2 regions of the Thioalkalivibrio sp. ALE22 genome follow, and region 1 is predicted to be linked to the other one. Evidence: predicted binding sites of a transcription regulator. Region 1 holds the regulator's gene; the other holds the start of a gene.
What was found. The regulator FliA, encoded in region 1, starts transcription of late flagellar genes. The targets are predictions, from matches to a motif close to GCTAAAGTTNNNNNNNNNNCNGCCGATA.
Positions count from the first base shown of each region.

Region 2: the regulator FliA is predicted to act here: its motif matches at 6,046-6,073, upstream of flgM (flagellar biosynthesis anti-sigma factor FlgM).

Region 1 covers NZ_KB906500.1:106,972-118,251, forward strand. Annotated here, with positions in the region: partial or broken gene flhF (flagellar biosynthesis protein FlhF) at 35-1,142, shown strand; gene F793_RS0102190 (MinD/ParA family protein) at 1,311-2,135, shown strand; gene F793_RS0102195 (RNA polymerase sigma factor FliA) at 2,132-2,899, shown strand; gene cheY (chemotaxis response regulator CheY) at 2,941-3,321, shown strand; gene F793_RS0102205 (protein phosphatase CheZ) at 3,417-4,193, shown strand; gene F793_RS0102210 (chemotaxis protein CheA) at 4,239-6,356, shown strand; gene F793_RS0102215 (chemotaxis response regulator protein-glutamate methylesterase) at 6,359-7,471, shown strand; gene F793_RS0102220 (flagellar motor protein) at 7,473-8,216, shown strand; gene motD (flagellar motor protein MotD) at 8,224-9,126, shown strand; gene F793_RS0102230 (ParA family protein) at 9,123-9,923, shown strand; gene F793_RS0102235 (chemotaxis protein CheW) at 9,920-10,612, shown strand; gene F793_RS0102240 (chemotaxis protein CheW) at 10,741-11,199, shown strand; gene F793_RS0102245 (hypothetical protein) at 11,263-11,280, shown strand, end outside.
Region 2 covers NZ_KB906506.1:62,976-74,255, forward strand. Annotated here, with positions in the region: gene pheS (phenylalanine--tRNA ligase subunit alpha) at 1-953, shown strand, start outside; gene pheT (phenylalanine--tRNA ligase subunit beta) at 953-3,313, shown strand; gene F793_RS0109050 (integration host factor subunit alpha) at 3,318-3,617, shown strand; gene F793_RS0109055 (MerR family transcriptional regulator) at 3,601-3,957, shown strand; tRNA gene F793_RS0109060 (tRNA-Pro) at 4,245-4,321, shown strand; gene F793_RS0109065 (flagellar brake protein) at 4,394-5,110, opposite strand; gene F793_RS0109070 (flagella synthesis protein FlgN) at 5,194-5,679, opposite strand; gene flgM (flagellar biosynthesis anti-sigma factor FlgM) at 5,695-6,009, opposite strand; gene flgA (flagellar basal body P-ring formation chaperone FlgA) at 6,116-6,805, opposite strand; gene F793_RS0109085 (chemotaxis protein CheV) at 7,101-8,039, shown strand; gene F793_RS0109090 (protein-glutamate O-methyltransferase CheR) at 8,245-9,060, shown strand; gene flgB (flagellar basal body rod protein FlgB) at 9,279-9,686, shown strand; gene flgC (flagellar basal body rod protein FlgC) at 9,714-10,133, shown strand; gene F793_RS0109105 (flagellar hook assembly protein FlgD) at 10,148-10,822, shown strand; gene flgE (flagellar hook protein FlgE) at 10,860-11,280, shown strand, end outside.

The DNA.
Region 1 (11,280 bases):
GGTTCCGCCGCGCGAGCGGCGCAGGAGAAAAAGCATGAACGTCAGACGATATCGGGCCCGGGACATGCGTGACGCGATGCGCCAGGTGCGCGAGCAGCAGGGCGAGGACGCGGTCATCCTGTCCAGTCGCCGGGTCGACGGCTGGCTGGAGGTGGTCGCGGCGCTGGAGGACGGCGCAGCGTCGGAGCCGGTAGCCGCGCAGGACGCGCCCGCGACGAGCCGCGAAGCGAGCACAACCGCCCGGCCGGCCCGCGAGCGCGGCGCCGGTCAGGCCGCGGCGTCGTGGCCGGCCGACCCGGAGCTGACCGCCATGCGGCAGGAGCTGCGCGACCTGCGCAGCCTGATGACGCGCCAGTATGCGGAGAGCGAAGAGGCGCGCTGGGCGGCCCGCCACCCGCTGGCGGCGGAATGCAAGGCGCGCCTGATCGACCGCGGGTTCAGCGAATCCCTGGCGCGCAGCCTGGCCGGAAGCATTCTCGATGACAGCTCGCCGGAACAGGCCTGGGAACGCCTGCGGGCACGGTTGTCGGGCGCGATTGCCACCCACCGGCCGGACATCCTGGACGAGGGCGGCCTGCTGGCACTGGTCGGGCCTACCGGCGTTGGCAAGACCACCACGCTGGCCCGCATCGCGCTGCGCCAGATCCGCCGCATGGGCCCGGATTCGGTTACGCTGGTGACCCTGGACAGCCAGCGCATCGGGGCCACGCGCCAGTTGCAGGCCTTCGCCCAGATGGCGGGGATCTCGGTGCGTGTGCTGCAGAACGCGAGAGAGTTGCGCGAACTGGCGCGCCGCGTGGAGGATGGGCACCTGATCCTGGTGGATACGGCGGGACAGGCCCCGCGGGCAGTGGAGGACGAATCCCTGTTCGCGCACCTTCCGCCGGACATCCGGGCCGAGAGCTGGCTGGTGGTGTCGGCGACGACCCAGGGCAGCGCATTGCGGCGGGTGCTGGAGGCATTTCGCAAGGCGGAGCCCTCGGCGCTGGTGCTGACCAAGCTGGACGAGGCCGAGGAGCTGGGCGAGGTCCTGTCCGTACTGCTCGATCAGCACCTGGGGCTGGGGTTCGTCAGCGATGGCCAGCGTTTTGCCGAGGACTTTCACCGGGTCGATACCGGTTATCTGACCCGACTGGCCCTGGACGATGCCGCCGATGGGGCCGGGGCAGCGGCCAATGCCCGCGAGACCTGGGCGGCCGAGCGCCTGGCGGAGATGGAACCGCCGCGACGCGCGCGCGCCCAGGCACGTCCGGCACGGGCGGCGGAGCCCGCCACGCTGGAACTGATTCAACCGGTCGGGAAGGGGCGCTATGCCACGCACTAACAAGCCGTTGAAGGTCATCGCGGTTGCCTCGGGCAAGGGCGGGGTGGGCAAGACCAACGTATCGGTGAACCTGTCGGTGGGCTTGGCCCGGCTCGGGCGCGAGGTCATGCTGTTCGACGCCGATCTGGGCCTGGCCAACGTGGACCTGCTGTTGGGGATGCGTCCCGAGCGCACGCTGCACGACCTGGTGACCGGGGACGTGGACAGCCTGGAGGACGTGCTCGTCCAGGGGCCGGACGGGGTGAAGGTGGTGCCATCGGCTTCGGGGATCGCGGCGATGGCCAACCTGACGCCGGCCGAGCATGCCGGTCTGATCCATGCCTTCAGCGCCTATCGCAAACCCCTGGATGTGCTGATCGTGGACACCGCGGCCGGCCTGCAGGAATCCGTGACGTCGTTCTGCCGCGCGGTCCAGGAGACCCTGGTGGTGGTCTGCGACGAGCCCGCCTCGATTACCGACGCCTATGCCCTGATCAAGGTCCTGCACCGCGATCATGGCCTGCGTCGCTTCCGCATGGTGACGAACATGGTCGACGGCCGCGAAGGCGCCGAGCGACTGATGCAGAAGCTCAATACCGTCTGCGGCAACTACCTGCCGGAGGTGGTGCTCGACCTGGCCGGCTATATTCCGATGGACGATCACCTGCGAAAGGCGGTGCAGAAACGCGCGCCAGTGGTACAGCAGTACCCCGGGAGCCCGGCGGGGAAGGCCTTTGCCGAACTGGCACGGACCGTGGACCGCTGGCCGGTGGGGGGCGGTGACCACGGTGGCGTCGGGTTTTTCGTGGAACGGATGCTGCAGAGCGCATGATGACGACGCGTAATCGACTTTCCGGCTATCAGGCGACCTCCGCGGCCAGCGGCGGACACGAACAGCTGATTGCCGATCACGTCGAGCTGGTCCACCGCATCGCCCATCACCTGATGGCGCGGCTCCCCGCCTCGGTGCAGGTGGATGATCTGATTCAGGCGGGCATGATCGGGCTGCTCGAGGCGGCGCGCCAGTTCGAGGGCGGCCAGGGCGCGACCTTTGCCACCTACGCCGGCATCCGCATCCGTGGCGCGATGATCGACGAGCTGCGCCGCAGTGACTGGACACCGCGTTCGGTGCACCGCAACAGTCGGCGTATTGCCGCGGCGATCCAGACCGTCGAGGCGCGCGAGGGGCGGGCGGCGCGTGGCAGCGAGGTCGCCGCCGAGCTGGACGTGCCGATCGACCAGTACTACGAGATGCTGCAGGATCACGCCGGGGCCCACCTGTTCGCTTTGGACGACCTCGGCGGGGGTGACGACGGGGCTGATCGCGTGATCGAAGGGCAGGAGGTGTCGCCGGCCCGCACCCTCGAGGCCGGTGAGTTCCGTCAGGAACTGGCCGAAGCCCTCGGCGACCTCCCCGAACGCGAGCGGCTGGTGCTGTCGCTCTACTACATCGAAGAGCTCAACCTGCGCGAGATCGGTGCCGTGCTGGGCGTGACCGAGTCGCGCGTCAGCCAGATCCGAAGTCAGGCCACCATTCGACTGCGTGCCCGCCTGGGTTCGTGGCTCGAAGACGGTACGGCTTTGCAGTTATTCTAAAACCCACCCTACGAATCCCGGAGTGACGTGTGGACAAGGGAATGAAGATTCTCATCGTGGACGACTTTTCCACGATGCGGCGCATTATCAAGAACCTGTTGCGTGATCTTGGCTTCAACAATACCCAGGAAGCCGACGACGGCAGCACTGCGCTGCCGATGCTGCAGAACGGCGATTTCGACTTTCTGATCACCGACTGGAACATGCCCAACATGCCGGGGATCGACTTGCTGAAGGCCGTGCGCGCCGACCCGAACCTCAAGTCCATGCCGGTGCTGATGGTGACGGCGGAGGCCAAGCGCGACCAGATCGTCGAGGCGGCCGAGGCGGGCGTGAACGGCTACGTGGTCAAGCCGTTCACCGCCGAGACGCTGAAGGAAAAGATCGACAAGATCTTCGAACGCATTGAAGCACAGGGATAATCATGGGCCTGTGACCGATATGCCCGACGCCCGTGGCACCGACCGCCGCGGGCGTCGTCCGAAACCTTCCGCGCCGTACCCGCAAGAGGCTTCTCATGACTGAACAGGAACACCCACCACGCGACGATCAGCTGGAGCTTGCGCGGCAGTTGGTCAAGACGCTGGAGGCGGGCGACGACACGGGCGCCCGGGCGCTGGTGCAGGATCTGGCGCGCCCCTATGACCGCGAACTCTTCGACGAGCTGGGCAAGCTGACCCGTGATCTTCACGAGGCCCTGCAAAGCTTCCGCGGCGATTCGCGTCTGGTCGAACTGACCCAGGCGGAGATCCCGGACGCAAAGGAACGCCTGAATTACGTGGTCACGATGACCGAACAGGCGGCCCACGACACCATGAATGCCATCGAGTCGAGCCTGCCGATCGCGGAGTCGTTCAGCCAGCAGGCGGCCGACCTGACGGCGAAGTGGACGCGCTTTCGCAACCGCCAGCTCTCGGTGGAGGAGTTCCGGGACTTTGCCCGCGAGCTCGACACGTTCTTCGCGCAGGCGGGGGAAGACACCGAGGAGCTGCGCCGGCTGCTCTCCGAGGTGCTGATGGCACAGAGCTATCAGGACATTACCGGCCAGGTGATTCGCCGCGTGATCCAGCTGGTGACCGACCTGGAAGAGAACCTGGTGTCCCTGATCCGGCTCTCCAGCGGGCGCATGGAGCAGGTCGAGGCGGCCGAGGCGTCGCTTGAACAACGCGAGGAGGAGCGCGAGGCGGACCGCAAGGGTCACGGTCCCAGCGTGCCCAAGACTCAAGATTCCGCCGCGGATGTCGTTCAAGGACAGGACGAGGTGGACGATCTGCTATCGAGCCTGGGCTTCTAGGCAGTTCCCCTCATGCGAATGGCGCCACGCGACCGGAGAGACTGAATGGCCATCGACCCCAATGACGAAATCCTTCAGGACTTCCTGATCGAGGCCGGGGAACTGCTGGAGGGGCTCAACGAGCAACTCATCGACCTGGAACAGAATCCCGATGACCGGGATCTGCTGAATGCGGTCTTTCGTAGCTTCCATACCATCAAGGGTGGAGCCGGCTTCCTGAGCCTGGATCCCCTGGTGACCGTGTGCCATCACGCGGAGGACGTCTTCAACCTGCTGCGTAACGGTGAGCGGCGGGCGGACAGTCACCTGATGGACACCATGCTGCGGGTGCTGGACACCCTGAACGTAATGTTCGGGGACCTGCGCTCCGGCGTGGATCCCACACCCGCCGAGGCCGATCTGGTGGAAAACCTCCGGCGCATGGCGAACAACGAGGACGTGGCGGCGGAGCCCGCCGCGCCGCCACCCCCGGAACCCGAGCCGGAGCCAGAACCCGAACCGCAAGCGGATACGGATGCGGAACCGGCGGCGGATGGCGACGCGATGGTCGGTGCCGGTGACGAGATCACCGACGACGAATTCGAGGCCCTGCTCGACAGCCTGCACGGCGATCAGCCGCCGAAGCCGGTGGAGACGGACTCCACCGCGGGCGATGCGGCCGGAGAAGAACCGGCTGCGGAGGGTGAGGGTGGCTCCGGCGACCTGATCACAGACGACGAATTCGAGAACCTGCTGGACGAGTTGCAGGCCAAGGGCGCCGGGCCGGCCGCTACCGGGGCGGTCCCCAGCCCCGCGGGCGACGAACCTGCGGAAGCCCCGTCGGCGAAGCCCGAACCGGCCGAACCGGAGAAGGCCGCCGCGCCTGCCGATACCCCTGCGGGAGGCCAGGGCGGAGGTGGCGCGCGTGCCGGTGGCGGGGGTGCCGAGGGGGGCGGCCGGGCGGCCCCGCAGGGCGAGACTTCCGTGCGCGTCGACACCGAGCGCCTGGACGAGATCATGAATCTGGTGGGCGAGCTGGTACTGGTGCGCAACCGGCTGAGCATGCTGCGCTCGCAGCATGTCGATGACGAGCTGGGCAAGGCGATCAGCTCCCTGGCCCTGGTGACCTCGGATCTGCAGACCTCGGTGATGAAGACCCGCATGCAGCCGGTGAAGAAGGTCTTCAACCGCTTCCCGCGCGTGATCCGCGATCTCTCCCGCAATCTGGGCAAGGAGATCGAGCTGGAGATCTTCGGCGAGGACACCGACCTCGACAAGAACCTGGTCGAGGCCCTGTCGGATCCGCTGGTGCACCTGGTCCGGAATGCCGTGGACCACGGCATCGAGACCCCCGAGGTACGCGAGGCGGCGGGCAAGCCGCGCAAGGGGACCGTAGTGCTGGGGGCCGCCCAGGAAGGCGATCACATCGCGCTGCTGATCAAGGACGACGGCGGCGGCATGGACCCGCAGGCCCTGCGGCGCAAGGCCATGGAGAAAGGCCTGATGGAACCGGCCATGGCCGAGCGCATGACCGATCGCGAGGCCTTCAACGTGATCTTCATGGCCGGCTTCTCGACCAAGACCGAGATCTCCGACGTCTCCGGCCGCGGGGTCGGGATGGACGTGGTCAAGACCAAGATCTCGCAGCTCAACGGCACCATCGAAATCGACTCCGAGGTGGGCGTGGGCACCACGCTGCGGGTCAAGCTGCCCCTGACGCTGGCGATCCTGCCCGCGCTGATGGTGATCCTGGACGGCCGGCGCTTCGCCATCCCGCTGGCGTCGGTGTCCGAGATCCTGGATCTGGACCTCACGAAGACGCATTACGTGGATGACCAGGAGGTCATCATCGTGCGCAAGCAGGCACTGCCGATTCACTACCTCAAGCGCTGGCTGAAGCCGGGCCACGAGCCCGAGCCGCGCAAGGACGCCCATGTGGTCGTGGTGCATACCGCCGATCGCAAGGTAGGTCTGGTGGTGGATGATCTGGTCGGTCAGGAAGAGGTGGTCATCAAGCCCCTTGGGCAGAATCTGCAGGGCGTGAAGGGCCTGGCGGGTGCCACGATTACCGGGGATGGCGGGATCGCGTTGATCCTGGATGTCTCGGATCTGGTGACCATCCTGATGCGGCAACTGCAGATGTCCGGCCGTCCCCGCCGCGCATCGCGCACGAGCGAGGGCTGAGGATGCCGATCAGGGTTCTGGTCGTCGACGACTCCGGGTTCTTTCGTCGACGCATTGCGGAGATTCTGGATTCCGACTCGGGCATCGAGGTGGTCGGCTCGGCCGAGAACGGCGAGCAGGCGATCGCAAAGGTGCGCGAGCTCGACCCCGATGTCGTGACCATGGATATCGAGATGCCAGTCATGGACGGCATCACCGCGGTACGCAAGATCATGGCCGAGAGTCCGCGGCCGATCCTGATGTTCTCCAGCCTGACTACCGAAGGCGCCCAGGCCACCCTGGATGCGCTGGAGGCCGGGGCGGTGGACTTCCTCCCCAAGCGGTTCAGCGACATGGCGGGCGACGAGGACAGCGCCCGCATGCTGCTGCGCCGCCGGGTGCGTTCGCTGTCGCGCAGCCGCGCGCGCTCGGCCAGCGCGCCGGGCACCAGCACACCGGCCCGCGAGTCGCGGCCGACCGCGCGGCGGGAAGAGGCCGACCGTCAGGCCGCAGACGCTGCCAAGCAACAGCCGCCGGTCGCGCGCACCCGGCCGCCAACACCCCTGCGGCAACTGCGGGCGGTCCTGATCGGGACTTCCACGGGGGGGCCGGTCGCCCTGCAGGAGGTGCTGAAACCGCTACCAGCCAGTTTCCCGTTGCCGATTGTGCTGGTCCAGCACATGCCGGCCAGCTTCACGCCGGCCTTTGCCGACCGGCTGAACGCGATGTGCAACATCGAGGTGCGCCAGGCGAAGGACGGCGATGCCCTGAAGCCGGGCGTGGCCCTGCTGGCCCCCGGGGGCATGCAGCTGACTCTGGAACGGGGCAGCCAGACCCATGTGCGCATCGCGGAGAGCCCGCTGGGCACGATCTACAAGCCAAGCGTGGACGCCGCATTCAGCTCCGCCGTGGATGCGCTGCGCGGACAGGTCCTCGCGGTCGTGCTGACCGGGATGGGTGCGGACGGGCGCGAGGGTGCGCGGGCGCTGAAAGGGGCCGGGGCGCAGGTCTGGTCGCAGGACGCGGCGACGTGCGTGGTCTACGGGATGCCGGCGGCGGTGGCAGAGGCCGGTTTGTCCGATCACGTCTATCCGCTGCCCGAGATCGGTCCCGCGCTGGTCAAGGGGTTCTGCTGACATGGATATCCTGAGCCTCATCGGGGTGACGCTGGGGCTGGTGGCCGTGCTCGGAGGCAGCATTGCCAAGGGCAGCGGCCTGGGCGCACTGTGGAATGCTGCGGCGTTCGTGATCGTGGTGCTGGGGACGCTGGGGGCGACCCTGGTGCAGGCGCGCCTGACGGTGTTCATGCACGGGATGCGGATCCTGCCGTGGGCCTTCAAGCCGCCGAAGATCGACAACCGGGCCATGGTCGAGCAGATCGTGGAATGGTCGCATGTGGCGCGCAAGGAAGGCCTGCTCGGGCTGGAGACCCTCGCCGACGAGGAGAGCGACGGCTTCGCTCGCAAGGGGCTGCAACTGCTGGTCGACGGCAGCGAGCCGCAGACCATCCGCCAGATCCTCGAGGCCGACCTCGACAACCGCGAGCACTTCGACATGCAGGGTGCGAAGGTGTTCGAGAGCATGGGCATCTATGCGCCGACCCTGGGTATCGTGGGGGCGGTCATGGGCCTGATGGCGGTGATGCAGAACCTGGCGGATCCAAGCAAGCTGGGGGCGGGGATCGCGGCGGCCTTCGTGGCGACCATCTACGGGATCGCCTCGGCCAACCTGCTGTTCCTTCCGCTGGCCAACAAGTTAAAGTCGATTATTCAGAACCGCTCGCAACACCAGCAAATGCTGATGGAAGGTCTGATCGCGATCGCCGAGGGCGAGAACCCGCGAAATATCGAAAGCAAGCTGAGTGGCTTCATCCACGAGTGAGGTCACCATGGCGCGACGCAAGCGGGCGGAGGAACATCAGAATCACGAAGCATGGGCCATTCCTTACGGGGACCTGGTCACTCTGTTACTTGCGTTCTTCGTCGTGATGTACGCGATCTCGTCGGTGGATGATGGCAAGTATCGCGTGCTGTCGGAGTCCCTGGTGGATGCCTTCCGGGCGCCGATGCAGGCGGAGCCCATACAGGTGGGGGATCCCACCGTGGCACGCGAGCGCTCCCCGCAGGATCTGCGCGCACTGGTGCCGATCGAGGTCCAGCCGGGGCTGGTGGAGGACGGTCCGCAGCCCATCGACATGGCCTTGAGCGGGATGCTGGACGACAGCCCCGACGACGCCGGCATGCAGGCCTTTCTCGACGAACTGGCGGAGACCGCCCGGGAGATCGAGCAGGCCATGGCGCAGTGGATCGACCAGGGCGACCTGCGCGTGACCCGGGAGGCCTACTGGCTGGAGATCGAGATCACCAGCCGCCTGCTGTTCCCTTCCGGGTCGGCGACGCTGAACCCGGAGGCCGATGCGTTGTTGCAGGAAGTGGGGGGTATCCTGGCCCCGCGGGTGTCGCGCGTCCACGTGGAGGGGCACACCGACAACGTCCCCATCCAGACGGCGGTCTATCCTTCCAACTGGGAGCTCTCGTCGGGACGCGCCGCGGCCGTCGTCAGCGTGTTCGAGGAGACGGGTGTGGACCCCGAGAATCTGGTGGCCCTGGGGTATGGCGAACACCGACCGGTGGCCAGCAACGAAACGGCGGAGGGCCGTGCCGAGAATCGGCGCGTGTCCATCGTGGTCTTGCCCGGGGCGCGGCCACGCGCCGAGGGGGCGCAGGAACCGGAGCGCCTGCGCGAGGATCTTCCGCCCGCGCCGCTCCCGACGGATGGAGACACACCATGAAGGTCTGGGCGGTGGCAAACCAGAAGGGCGGGGTGGGCAAGACTACGACCACCGTAACGCTGGGCGGCCTGCTCTCCGGTCCGGAGCAGCGTGTGCTGCTGGTGGATGTGGATCCGCATGGTTCGCTGACGGCCTATTTCGGCCACGATCCGGAAACCGCCACGCGCGGGGTGTACGAGCTGTTCAGCCAGTGCGCCGAAGGGACCGACCCGGATCCTAACGGGTTGATCCGCGAGACCCGCTTCCCGGGGCTGGATTTGCTGACCGCGAGCACCGCCCTGGCCACCCTGGACCGCCAGCTGGGGACGCGCAGCGGCATGGGCCTGGTGCTGAGGCATGCGCTGGAGAAGGTCTCCGACCAGTATGACTACGTGCTGCTGGATTGCCCGCCGATGCTGGGTGTGCTGATGGTGAATGCGCTGGCGGCCTGCGACGAGCTGCTGGTGCCCGTACAGACGGAATTCCTCGCCCTTAAGGGGCTTGAACGGATGATCAATACCCTGAAAATGGTACAGAAGTCGCGCAAGGCCGAGCTGCAGTACCGGATCATCCCCACGCTTTTCGATCGCCGGACACGCGCCGCGCACGAGGCCCTGGCCGAGCTGCGCCGGCTGTACGGGGACGACGTGTGGCCCGGGGTGATCCCGGTGGACACGAAGTTTCGCGATGCCTCCAGCGCGGGTCAGCCGCTTTGCTTCATGATCCCCGATGCGCGCGGCGTGCTCGCATACTCGGACCTGCTGGAGGCGATCGGCGGGCAGCTGTCCGAACCCCATGAACGGAGGCGGCGCGGATGAAGCGATCCACAGTCGACAACCTGGCTCTGAAGGCGGAACCAGAGGCGCTGGACGACTATTTCGGCAGCCTGCTCGACGAACCGGAACCGGTGCGGACGCTGTTGCGCCCGGACCTGCTGGAGCCGCCCGCACCGGTGGCGGAAGCCGTTCCGGAGGTCGACACTTCGACGTCGGTTGGGGAGCTGGAGGTAGCGCCTGCCGCGACACCGCCCGCACCGCCCGACGATCCGGCGGAGCGGGACTACCCGCGCCCCGAGGAGTCGTTCTCCGCCCTGGTGATCGAGGCCGGCAACCTGACGCTACTGGCGCCGCTCCACGCGCTGGGCGGTGTGGCCCCGCTGGACAGCCTGGAGGTGCGACCGACCCCGAATCACTCCGTCTGGTACCTTGGGCTGGCCGATACCAAACAGGGCCGGGTGCAGCTGATCGACCTGGCCGCGGTGGTGACGCCGGAGGACCGCGAATACGAGCCGGATACCGCCCGCCAGGTCGTGTTCCTGGCCGGCTCCCGCTTCGCCCTGGCCTGCCGGGCGATCCACGGGACCCGCGTGATCCAGCCGGACTCGCTGCGCTGGCGCAGCCACCGGCGGCGCCTGCCGTGGCTGGCCGGGGTGGAGCGCGAGAAGATGGCGACGCTGCTGGATCTCGAGGCCCTGGACCGGACCCTCGACGAGGGCGGCTGGGACTGATGCACCCCGCGCGGCACTCAAGCCTCGCGGCGAGCGGCCGATAACCCGGTCAGGAAGACACCACAGGGCGAAACCCGCCTGCACGGAACATCGAGGACGACATGAGCAGCGCACAAGACGTAGAAGCCATGGCCAAGGCCGACACCGCTCCGTATGTGACCTTCAGCCTCGCGGAGGAAACCTACGCGATCGATGTCCTGCAGGTTCAGGAGGTCCTCAAGGTCACCGAGATTGCGCCGGTTCCCGGCGTTCCGGATTACATCCTCGGGATCATCAACCTGCGCGGCAATGTCGTGACCGTGATCGACGCGCGGCGGCGCATGGGGCTGGACGATCGCGAATCCGACGAGGCCTCGCGGATCGTGATCATCGACGTGGACAACCAGAACGTCGGGATCCTGGTGGACTCGGTATCCGAGGTCGTGCGGATCGCCCCGGATGCGGTCGAGCCGGCGCCGGAGGTCGGCAACGATGACAGCAGCCGTTTCATCCAGGGGGTCACCAGCACCGAGGAGGGGCTGACCATCCTGGTGGACCTGAACAAGCTGCTGTCCGACGAGGAGTGGGCGCAACTGCGCGAACTGTAGCGCGGGCGTCGGGTCCAACTCCCTGAACAAGCGGGCCATTGGGCGCAAGCCGGGAGGTGAGCCATGGTCGACGAGTTTCAG
Region 2 (11,280 bases), on a different contig from region 1:
AGGTCCGGGTGCAGTACCTGGGCAAGAAGGGGTCGATTACCGCCCAGTTGAAGGAACTCGGCAAGCTGACGGCGGAGGAACGCCCCGCCGCGGGCCAGAAGGTGAACGAAGCCAAGGCCGAGGTCGCCGGTCTGATCGAGGCGCGCAAGGAAGCGCTGGCGCAGGCGGCCCTGGCGGATCAGCTGGCCAGCGAGCGGGTGGACGTGACGCTGCCGGGGCGCCGGCCGGGGCCGGGTGCCCTGCACCCGATCACGCAGACGCTTGAACGAATCGAGACCTTCTTTGCCGGTCTCGGGTTCCGCGTGGCCGAGGGACCGGAGGTGGAGGACGACTTCCACAACTTCGAGGCCCTGAATATCCCCGAGCATCACCCCGCGCGGGCGATGCACGACACGTTCTACTTCGACGCCCACCGGGTGCTGCGTACGCATACCTCGCCGGTGCAGATCCGGACCATGGAGCAGCAGAAGCCGCCGCTGCGGGTCATCGCGCCCGGGAGGGTGTATCGCTGTGATTCCGATCTGACCCACAGCCCGATGTTCCATCAGGTGGAAGGGCTGTGCGTGGATACGGATATCACCTTCGCGGATCTGCGCGGTGTGCTGAGCGCCTTCCTGCAGGCCTTTTTCGACCGTGATGATCTGGCCACCCGGTTTCGGCCCTCCTACTTCCCGTTCACCGAACCCTCGGCGGAGGTCGACATCCAGTGCGTGCACTGCGGCGGTGAGGGGTGTCGGGTGTGCAGCCATACCGGCTGGCTGGAGGTGATGGGCTGCGGGATGGTGCATCCGAACGTGCTGGGGCACGTCGGGATCGACGCCGAGCAGTACACGGGCTTTGCCTTCGGGCTGGGGGTGGAGCGCATGGCGATGTTGCGCCACGGCGTGAATGATCTCCGGCTGTTCTTCGACAACGATATCCGCTTTATCGGGCAATTCGGGCAGACAGGCTAATGCGTATCAGTGTGCAGTGGCTGCAGGAATGGCTGCAGATCGACGAAACCCCGGAGGCGCTGGGGCATCGCCTGACCATGGCAGGGCTGGAGCTGGACGCCCTGGAACCCGCGGCCCCGGATTTCAGCGGCGTGCGGGTGGGTCATGTCCTTTCGGTGGAGCCGCATCCGGATGCCGATCGCCTGCGCGTGTGCCGCGTCGCGGCTGGCGCGGCGGAGCCGCTGACCATCGTGTGCGGGGCGCCCAATGTGCACGAGGGCATGCGTGCGCCTGTGGCCGTGGTGGGGGCGGTTTTGCCCGGCGATTTCCGGATCAAGCGCTCGAAGCTGCGCGGGGTGGCCTCCGAGGGAATGCTCTGCTCGGCCCGCGAGCTGGGCCTGTCCGAGGATGCGGCGGGACTGATGGCGCTGCCATCGGACCTGGAGGCCGGCCTGGACCTGCGCGAGGCCCTCGGGCTGGACGACACCATCCTCGAGGTGGACCTGACCCCGAATCGGGCGGATTGCCTGGGGATGCGGGGTATTGCCCGCGAATGTTCGGCCTTGCTCGATCGCCCGCTGCACGCCCCGGACATGCCGGGCGTGCAGGTGGCCAGTGAAGCCCGTGTGGCCATTGAGGTCCGCGATGCGGAGGCCTGCCCGCTGTATGCGGCGCGGGTGCTGGAGGGGCTGGACGCGAAGGCTGCCACACCGGTCTGGATGACGGAACGCCTGCGGCGTGCCGGGGTGCGTCCGCTAAGCGCCATCGTGGATGTGACCAACTACGTCATGCTGGAGCTGGGCCAGCCCCTGCATGCCTTTGATGCCGGGCGCGCCGGTGAACGGATCATCGTGCGCCGCGGGGAAGGGGGTGAATCCCTGACCCTGCTGGGTGGGGAGCAGACGGTGAAACTGTCGCCCAGGGACGTGGTGATTGCTGGAGAGGATGGGCCGCTGGCGCTCGCCGGCGTGATGGGCGGGGCCGCCAGTGCGGTCGACGAGGCCACCACGCGGGTAATCCTCGAGTGCGCGCATTTCACCCCGCGTGCCCTGGCCGGCCGCGCCCGGGCCCACGGGTTGCACACCGATGCCTCGCACCGCTTCGAGCGCGGGGTCGATCCCACCCTGGTCCCCCGGGCCATGGAGCGCGCCACTGAGCTTCTTCTTGCGATCTGCGGAGGGCAGTGCGGCCCGGTCGAGCAGACCGGCGAGACGCCGGCTCCGCACCGGGAGAACGCGATCACCCTGCGCCCGGAGCGGGTCCAGCGCCTGCTGGGGGTCACACTCGATGCCGCCGAGATCGAACGCATCCTGCGGGCGCTGGACTGCGAGGTGGAGACGGTCGGTAACGGCTGGTCGGTGCGGGCGCCGCGCGCGCGGTTCGATCTGGAACGCGAAGAGGACCTGATCGAGGAGCTGGCGCGGGTGCACGGCTACGATGCCCTGCCGCAGACCCTGCCGACGCCCGTGGCGCCGGTGACCCCGGACAATGCCCTGCGGTCACTGCGCGACGGGCTCGCGCGCCGCGGGTTTCACGAGATCATCAGCTTCAGCTTTGTTGCGGCGGACACGGCCCGGGCGTTCTATCCGGACGTCGAACCCCTGGCCCTGGCCAATCCCATCTCGTCCGACCTGGCGGTGATGCGTCCCGGGCTGTGGCCGGGACTGGTGACTGCCGCAGCGTACAACCAGGCGCGCCAGCAACCGGATCTGCGGCTGTTCGAGCACGGTCTGCGGTTTGTTCCGGACGCCTCGGGTTTGCGCCAGGAGGCACGCCTGGCCGGTCTGCTCGGCGGCCGGGCGGCACCGGAGCACTGGGAAGGGGCCCCGAGGAAGATCGATTTCTTTGACGCGAAGGGGGTGGTGGAGACCCTCTGCGAGCGGGTCTCCGGGGAGCTGGGCTTCCGTATGGAACGGCACCCGGCGTTGCATGATGGTCAGTCAGCGCGCGTCCTGGTGGATGGCCAGGCGATTGGCTGGGTCGGGCGGTTGCACCCCTCCCTGTGCGAGCGATTCGACGTGGAGCCCGTCTACCTGTTCGACCTGGACGCGGTCGCCGTGGCCCGCGCGCCGGTGGCCCAGTTCAGCCCGCTGTCGCCCTATCCGTCGATCCGGCGCGATCTGGCGGTGGTGGTCGGCGAATCGGTTGCCGCCGGCGACGTGCTGGCGGCCATCCGGGAGCTGGACCTGGAGCTGGTGCAGGATGTCCGCCTGTTTGATCTGTACCAGGGCAAGGGCTTGAATCCGGACGAGAAGAGCCTGGCTTTGGGCTTGATTTTACGGGCTTTTGATCGCACCCTAGGCGAACAGGATGTGGCTGGCGTCACCGACGCGGTGATGCAGCATCTCCAGGCCCGGTTCAACGCAACCCTGAGACAATAAGGCGATGGCAGCTGTTACCAAGGCGGATCTTGCCGCCGTGCTAAACGAGGAACTGGGTCTCAACAAGCGGGAGGCCAAGGAATTCGTCGAGATGTTCTTCGAGGAAATGCGCCAGTCGCTGGAAGCAGGCGAGGGCGTAAAACTCTCGGGCTTCGGCAACTTCATCCTGCGCGACAAGAACCAGCGTCCGGGACGCAATCCGAAGACGGGCGAGGAGATCCCGGTATCCGCGCGACGTGTGGTTACCTTCCGCCCGGGGCAAAAACTGCGCGAGCGGGTAGAGAGCTATGCTGGAGGCGAGTAACCACCAGGAACTGCCCGCGATCCCGGGCAAGCGCTACTTCACGATCGGCGAGGTGGCGGAGCTGTGCCAGGTCAAGCCGCACGTGCTGCGCTACTGGGAGCAGGAATTCCCGATGCTGGCGCCGGTGAAGCGCCGCGGGAACCGCCGCTACTATCAGCGCCAGGACGTGATCCTGATCCGCCAGATCCGGGCTCTGCTGTACGAGGAGGGCTACACGATCAACGGGGCCCGCCAGAAGCTCTCCGGTGACGAGGCGAAGGGCGATCGCCAGCAGGCCCAGCAGATCATCCAGGACACCATCTCCGAGCTCGAGTCCGTACTGCGCACGCTCCGCGCCTGACCTTCCTTGTGCCCGCGTTCAGAAAGTCTTTTTGAACCACAGAGGGCACGAAGTTCACGAAGAAGGTCTTTCGGGTCTGGTCGCGGGTTAAAGGGCCGCATCCATTGCGGCGCATCCCGTCTCCGAATCCGCGAGCCATCGATGCCTTCCGTTTTCACGCGTTTCTCTGTGTCCTCCGTGCACTCTGTGGTGAACTAAACACTCGTGTGCCGTGATGGGCGCTCGGTTCGCTTTGACGGTGTTGGGTGCTTTCGTGACGGCGGGGAATCGGATATAGTTCGCGGCTTCGGGGCGTGGCGCAGTCTGGTAGCGCATCTGCATGGGGTGCAGAGGGTCGCAGGTTCAAATCCTGCCGTCCCGACCAAACGGGAAGCATGAAAAAGGCCGCTTGTAGCGGCCTTTTTTGTGTCTGACGTCCGAGTTTGTCCGGGCGGGTCTATTCCATCGAGCGGCGACGCGCCTCGCGCTGGTAATGCAGCAAGGCGAGGTTGGTCTGGCGCTCCAGCCACTGGGTCATCCCGACAATCTCGAAGCCGGCGTATTCGTAGCCCTCCCGCGTACTGCGCCGCCGGTTGGCCAGGCGCAGGTCGCCCGAGAGCCGCTCACTGACGTCGGGGAGCAGCAGATTGGTGAACGCGAGGGTGGTGCCGGTCTCCAGCGTGTCGAGCGTGGCCGTGGCCAGCTCGATGCACATGCCCTGGCCCGAGAGATCGACGAGCTCGCCGATGACCGGGTCCTTCCAGCCGGGCGCGCGCAGTTCGATCTGCGGGCGCTGGGCCATGGGGATGTGAACGCGGAAGGTTTCGCGGCGCTGGAGATGCTCCAGTGTTTCGGGGTAGGGGCAGGCGTACAGGGCGCCGCCTTCTTCATGTTCGATCCGGGCCACGGTGGTGGAGAAGCGTACGGCCACGCCGCGCAGCGCGGCGAATACCCGCAGGGGCATACCGGAGGTGACATGCTGGTGCGCGCGCGGCGGATTCAGTTCGTCGAGAAAGAGTTCCTTCGCGGCGGGGTCCAGCCGGACCAGGGCCGAAGTGTACAGCGGGCCGTCGGCGTCGAGCCGGACGCTGACCAGGGTGAGCTTGTGGTCCAGGTCCTTGAGAATGCCGGCGATCCGGTCCGGCTTGTCGACCGTGTAGTCGGTTTCGTCCATGCGTCCGTGACGTTAGCTGGGTGTGAGGACGCAAGGTACTGGTCGAGCATCCGAAATGCCAGCATCGGTGCGAATAAGCTGCATCAGGCTTGTGTGATACGGCGTCCGCCACGGGTGTTGGGGCGGGTGCGCCCGTAGGGGTCGTAGGTCGCCGCCGGGCCGGCCTCTTCGCCGCGCAGGATCTGCATGGAGAGCTCCACGCGCTGGCGATCGCGATCGATCAGGCGTGCGTTGCCCTGGTTGAGGGTGTTGCAGCGCTCGATGGACTGGCGCAGGGCCTGCCAGTGATCGTTGAGGACGGCACCGTCGTCCATGCGCGAGAGCAGGCGGGCCATGCCCTCGGGCGTGAATGACTCGCTCGCGGCCTCGGCGATAGCGCGCTGCTGGCGGGTCTCGGTCTCGAGGTCCTGCAGCAGCCCCTGCTTGGTCGCCACGACCTCCTGCAGGGTCTCCGGGGTGCGCGCCTCGACCGCGCGGGTCTCCTGGATCAGGGCCTCTTCCAGTTGGTGGGCCAGCCGGATCGAGGTTTCCAGGGAGCGCAGCAGGCGATGGCGCGTGTCGGTGTTCATCGGTGAGGTCCGTGATTAGCGCAGCAGGCGCTCGAGGTCGATCATGCGGTCGGCCAGCTGTTCGTTGTCCACCGGGTAGTTGCCGCTGGCGATCGCCTCGCGCAGCTCGGCCACACGCGCCGCGTCGAACGGGGCGTTCTCGCCGGCGCTGGCGGCCGAACTCATCGCCTGGGCGGCGCCGGTCAGGGTAAGCGAATCGTTACCGGTGGTCGCGGCGCTATCCGACCCTTGCGCACGGTTGGGCGCGCCGCTGGAGTCCTCGCGGCCCTTGACCGTGGAGCTCTGGCCGTCGGGGCGCAGACTGTTCGTGTTGAGGCCCTTGATATCCATTGTGCCGTCCTGTCGTTGTAACTGTGCTGCAAGTGTTTACGGCCGCGTGTGCTGAAACTGTAGCCCTGTGGCGGTGGTTTTTGTAACACCGATCACAGAGTCGGCATCAAAGTGTCACCCGGACGTGCCCGGAGGGCTGGATTTCGCCCTCGACCACGCGCCCGGACGAGGTGTTCTTGACCCGGATGCGGTCCCCGAGGCTGCCGTTTTCCAGGGCCTCGCCCTGCATGCGGATGGCGATCGAGCCGTTTTCGGCAAGGATCGTGACCCGCTGGCCGCGGCTGACGATCTCGCGCTGGGTGACGTGCTGTGTGCCGATGATCTGGCCCGGACGAATGCTGCGCCGGGTCTGCTGACCGATGAGGGCCGACTTGTCTTCATGATAACTGCCCGCGTGGCGTGACGTCTCGATGCGCTGGAAGCGCAGATCGCCGCTGGTCAGCGTGTGCTGGCGAGGGAGGTTGCGACTGGCCACCAGCACCTGAGCGTAACGTTCCACCGTGGCCGGGACATACAGCTGCCAGGTGACCGGGCCCGCACACTGAAGGTGGATCGCGGTATTGCCGTCGCGGCGGCCGCCGGGCGGGAAACGGGCGTTGAGTCCGTCATGGCAGTAGGCCAGCCGGAGCCGGTTGTCGAGCTGGCCGATCTCGATATTGATGTCGTCGCTATGTTCGGCGTCCAGCTCCTGCAACAGAAACTGTTCCGCGGCCGCGCGGATCTCCGCAACGGGGTGGATCTCGGCGTGGGCCGGCACGGAGAGCGCGAACCACGCCACGAGAGCCATGAGCCCCATGGGGATGCAGCGTGATGTACAGGTTGTATGTGGATGCATATGCCGGTCCTCGCCGCCCGAGGGAATACCCCGGGTCTGCCGCGTCCGTTCGCGGACCCGAAGCTATGCAGGTTTGATGCCAGTTGTCCGGGCGGTGCCCGACTCAAGGCCCGGCGTTCAATGCCGTTATCCCTGGGAAGCGGCGCCAGAAGGCGCATACAGGCGATTGCAAATGACAGCCCGGGGGTGCGCGGTGCACACTGAGCTCCCGGGAGCGGCTCGCGGCAGATGGGCGCGGGACAAGGAGAGCAGCACCATGAGTCAATTCATTGACGATGTGAACCAGCGAACGCAGCTGGTGGGTCAGAACCGGATGGAACTGCTGCTGTTCCACCTGGGTGGATCACAGACCTTCGGAATCAACGTGTTCAAGGTGCGCGAGGTGATCCCGTCGCCGCCGCTGCGCCAGATCCCGGGGTCGATGAGTGTGGTGCGCGGTGTGGCTACGCTGCGGGGCGGCACGGTGCCGATCATTGATCTGGCGCGCGCCATGGGCCTGCGCAGCGCGGCCGGTGCCAGCGACAGCGGCGACCAGAAGGTGGTGGTCACCGAGTTCAACCGTTCGGTTCAGGGGTTCTGGGTATCGGCCGTGGACCGGATCGTGAATGTGAACTGGCAGGACGTGAAGTCCCCTCCGCGTGGTACGGGGCGCGAGTCCTTCCTGGTTGCGGTCACCGAGATCGACAACAAGCTGGTCGAGATCATCGACGTGGAACGGGTGCTTTCGATCGTCAATCCTCTGCCGACCGAGGTCTCCGAGTCCATCCGAGCGGACGCCACGCCAGCGGGGGGGCGCAAGGTCGTGATCGTTGACGACTCGGTCGTGGCGCGCAAGCAGATCGAGGGGGCGATTCGCGGTCTCGGGTTCGAATACGAGGTTTTCAAGGATGGTCAGGAGGCGCTCGACTTCCTGGAGCAGAAGGCCGGGGAGGGCCCGGTTCGCGACCAGATCGAGCTGGTGATCTCGGACATCGAGATGCCACGCATGGACGGCTATACGCTGACGGCGCGGATCCGGGACAATCCCGCCCTGAAAGATCTGAAGGTGCTGCTGCATTCCTCGTTGAGCGGCGAGTTCAATACCGACATGGTCAAGCGCGCCGGGGCCGATGCGTTTCTCTCGAAATTCAACCCCGACGAACTGGCCAACGCGGTGCTCGACCAGACCGGGCGCGAGGATCAACAGGTCGAATGACCGCCGGGGGGAACGGGGTTGCCGCCCGGCAAGGCCGGGGCGGCGTCACATGGCCGACAAGGGCCCAGTGTCGTGTCCCGCCTGCGACACCGTATACTGAAACCCGCTACCGGGGATTCCCCCTGCGTTTCGTGGCGCGGGCGCCGCTGTCAAGGACTCGTCATCAGGATGCTAATCACCATGGACTGTGCTCGGGGATGAACCGGTGATCGATTCCCGCGATTACGAGGAGTTTTCCCGCTTCCTGCAGGACTGCTGCGGCCTGGTGCTGGGTGACAGCCGTCAGTATCTGGTGTCGAGCCGACTGTCCCGGCTGCTCGACGAGTTCGACTTCAAGAGCGTGCCGGAGCTCCTGCACGCGATGCGGCAAGCCCCGAATCCGCGGCTGCGCACCCGTGTGATCGACGCGATGACGACCAACGAAACCTCGTGGTTTCGCGATGGCTTTCCGTTCGAGATCCTCCGGCATGTGTTGTTGCCGGAGCTGGCTGCGAAGGGAAGCAGCATCAAGGTCTGGTCTTCCGGCTGTTCCAGTGGCCAGGAGGCCTACAGCATCTCCATGGTCGTCTCCGAGTGGGAGGAATCCCGCCCCCCGCGCAAGGTGCCGGTATCCATCCTGGGGACGGACCTGTCGGAGAAGATCCTGGATGACGCCCGGCGGGCGGTCTACGACGGCCTGAGTATTGTGCGCGGGTTGAGCGAGAGCCGCCGCGCGCGCTTCTTCGAGACCGTGACGGACGGCCACAAGGTCGTTCCCGAGGTCCAGCGGCGCTGTCGTTTTCAGAAGCTCAACCTGATCGACAGCTACGCGGCACTGGGCAAGTTCGACCTGGTGTTCTGCCGCAACGTGCTGATCTATTTCTCCGGCGAGACCAAGCGACAGGTTCTTGACGGTATTGCCCGGCAGATGAATCCGGGCGGCTATCTGTTTCTTGGCGCTTCGGAGACGGCCGGCCCGTACACCAAGGCCTTCGAGACGGTTCGCACCGACTACGGCTCGGTCCTCCGGCTCAAATCCTGACGCCCCTCGGTCGCAGGGCCGCAAGGTCCGAAACGCCCGCGCAATGCGGCCGCGACTCGAATTGCTCCCTTCCCACGTTTCCCGCTAAGGGCGTCCCCAGCCGAGACGGATTCCCGTCGCTGGCATAGCGATTGCATCGGTCTCCTCGCAAAGGGCCGCAATGGCTGCGTCCCGGTTCTGGTAGCGAGGGTCCGCCACGGGCGGACAGGACGGAAACGATGAGTCTCTCTCTCGACAAGGCGATGGGTATCCTGCCGCAGGCGGTCAACGTGCGCGCCCAGCGTATGGAGCTGCTGGCGTCCAACATCGCCAATGCGGACACCCCGAACTACAAGGCGCGCGACATCGACTTTCGCGCGGTGCTCGAGTCCGCGACGGGGAGCGGCAATCACTTGCCCATGGTGCGTAGCCAGGCGGCGCATATCGACCCCAATGCCGGGGCGATGAACGGGCAGGCCGAGGCGCTTTATCGCGTCCCGTCGCAGGCGTCTCTGGATGGCAACACGGTGGATCCGCAGATGGAACGTGCCGCCTTTGCCGAGAACGCGATCCAGTACCAGAGCAGTCTGGAATTCCTCAATCGCCGGGTCTCCGGCATCCGCGAGGCCCTTAGGGGTGATCGCTAACGTCGACCGGATCGGGAGATCGATGTCGTGAGCAACATGTTCAGTCTGTTCAATACCTCGGCTTCGGCGCTGTCGGCGCAGTCGGTGCGCCTGAATACCGTGGCCTCGAATCTGGCCAACGCGAACACTGTCGCCACCAACCCGGACGAGGCGTATCGCGCCAAGCAGGTGCTGTTTCAGAGCGTGATGGATCAGGCCAACCCCAATGGTGCGGCGACGTCCGTCCGGGTGGCCGGCGTGACCGAGTCGCAGGCCGCGCCACAGGCCCACTACGAGCCACACCACCCGCAGGCGAACGAGGAGGGCTACATCTTCCGCCCGGCGATCAGCGTGGTCGAGGAGATGGCCAACATGATGTCCGCCTCGCGCAACTACGAAGCGAACGTGGAGGTGATGGAGACCTCGCGTCAGCTGCTCCAGCGCACACTGCAGATCGGTCAGGGCTAGCCCAGGAGTTCGAAATGACACAGATATCACCTGAATTGCTTGATCGCCTCGGCCTGTCGCGCCCGGAGAAGAAGCCGGAAGGCGAGATGGACCGCCTCGGGCAGTCCGACTTCCTCAAGCTGATGACCACTCAGCTGGAGAACCAGGACCCGATGGAGCCGATGGATAACGGTGATTTCCTCGGCCAGATGGCGCAGTTCTCCACCGTGACCGGCATCGAGCAGCTGTCCAAGTCCTTCGAGAAGCTGGCGCAGTCCCTGGGGCAGAACCAGACGCTGCAGGCGGCTTCGCTGGTTGGCAAGGATGTACTGGTGCCCGTCGAGTTTGGCGAGCTGGGGCCCGACGGGCGGGTGAACGGCGCGGTCGATCTGGAGCGCGCCACCGAAGAGCTGCAGATCGACGTGTACAGCCCTAATGGCGAGCGCATTCGCCGCATGAATATGGGCGCTGCCGGCAGCGGCCTGCAGGAGTTCACCTGGGACGGCATGCGCGACGACGGCACCTTCGCGCCACCGGGGGTCTACGAATTCAAGGCCACGGCCCGCTCCGGGACCCAGTCGGAGGCCGTGGATACCTTTCTGGATGCCCGCGTGGAAAGCGTCGCGGTGGGCAGTGACTCCGGGCTGGCACTGACCGTGCAGGGCCTGGGCGAGATCAGCTTTTCGGATGTACGGCGGATTGGCGGCTGACGCCCCGCAACAAGAACCCTGACGGAGGAAACACCCCATGCCCTTCAATATCGGATTGAGCGGACTGAACGCGGCCCAGGCCGATCTGCAGACCACCGGTAACAATGTGTCCAACTCGGGGACCACGGGGTTTAAACGTTCCCGTGCCGAGTTCGGCGATGTGTTCGCCCAGAGCTTCGGCGGGATCAGCCAGACAGCCATCGGCTCCGGCACACGACTGCAGGCGGTCACCCAGCAGTTCTCGCAGGGACGGACCGAGTTCACCGAGAACGGCCTGGACCTGGCGATCAACGGAGAGGGTTTCTTCGTCCTTAATGACCAGGGCAGCACGGTGTACAGCCGGGCGGGGGCCTTCCAGGTCGACCGCGACGGGTACCTGGTGAACAACCAGGGCCTGCGCCTGCAGGGCTATGACGAGGCGGGTGGTACGAATCTCGGGGATTTGCGTCTGCAAACCG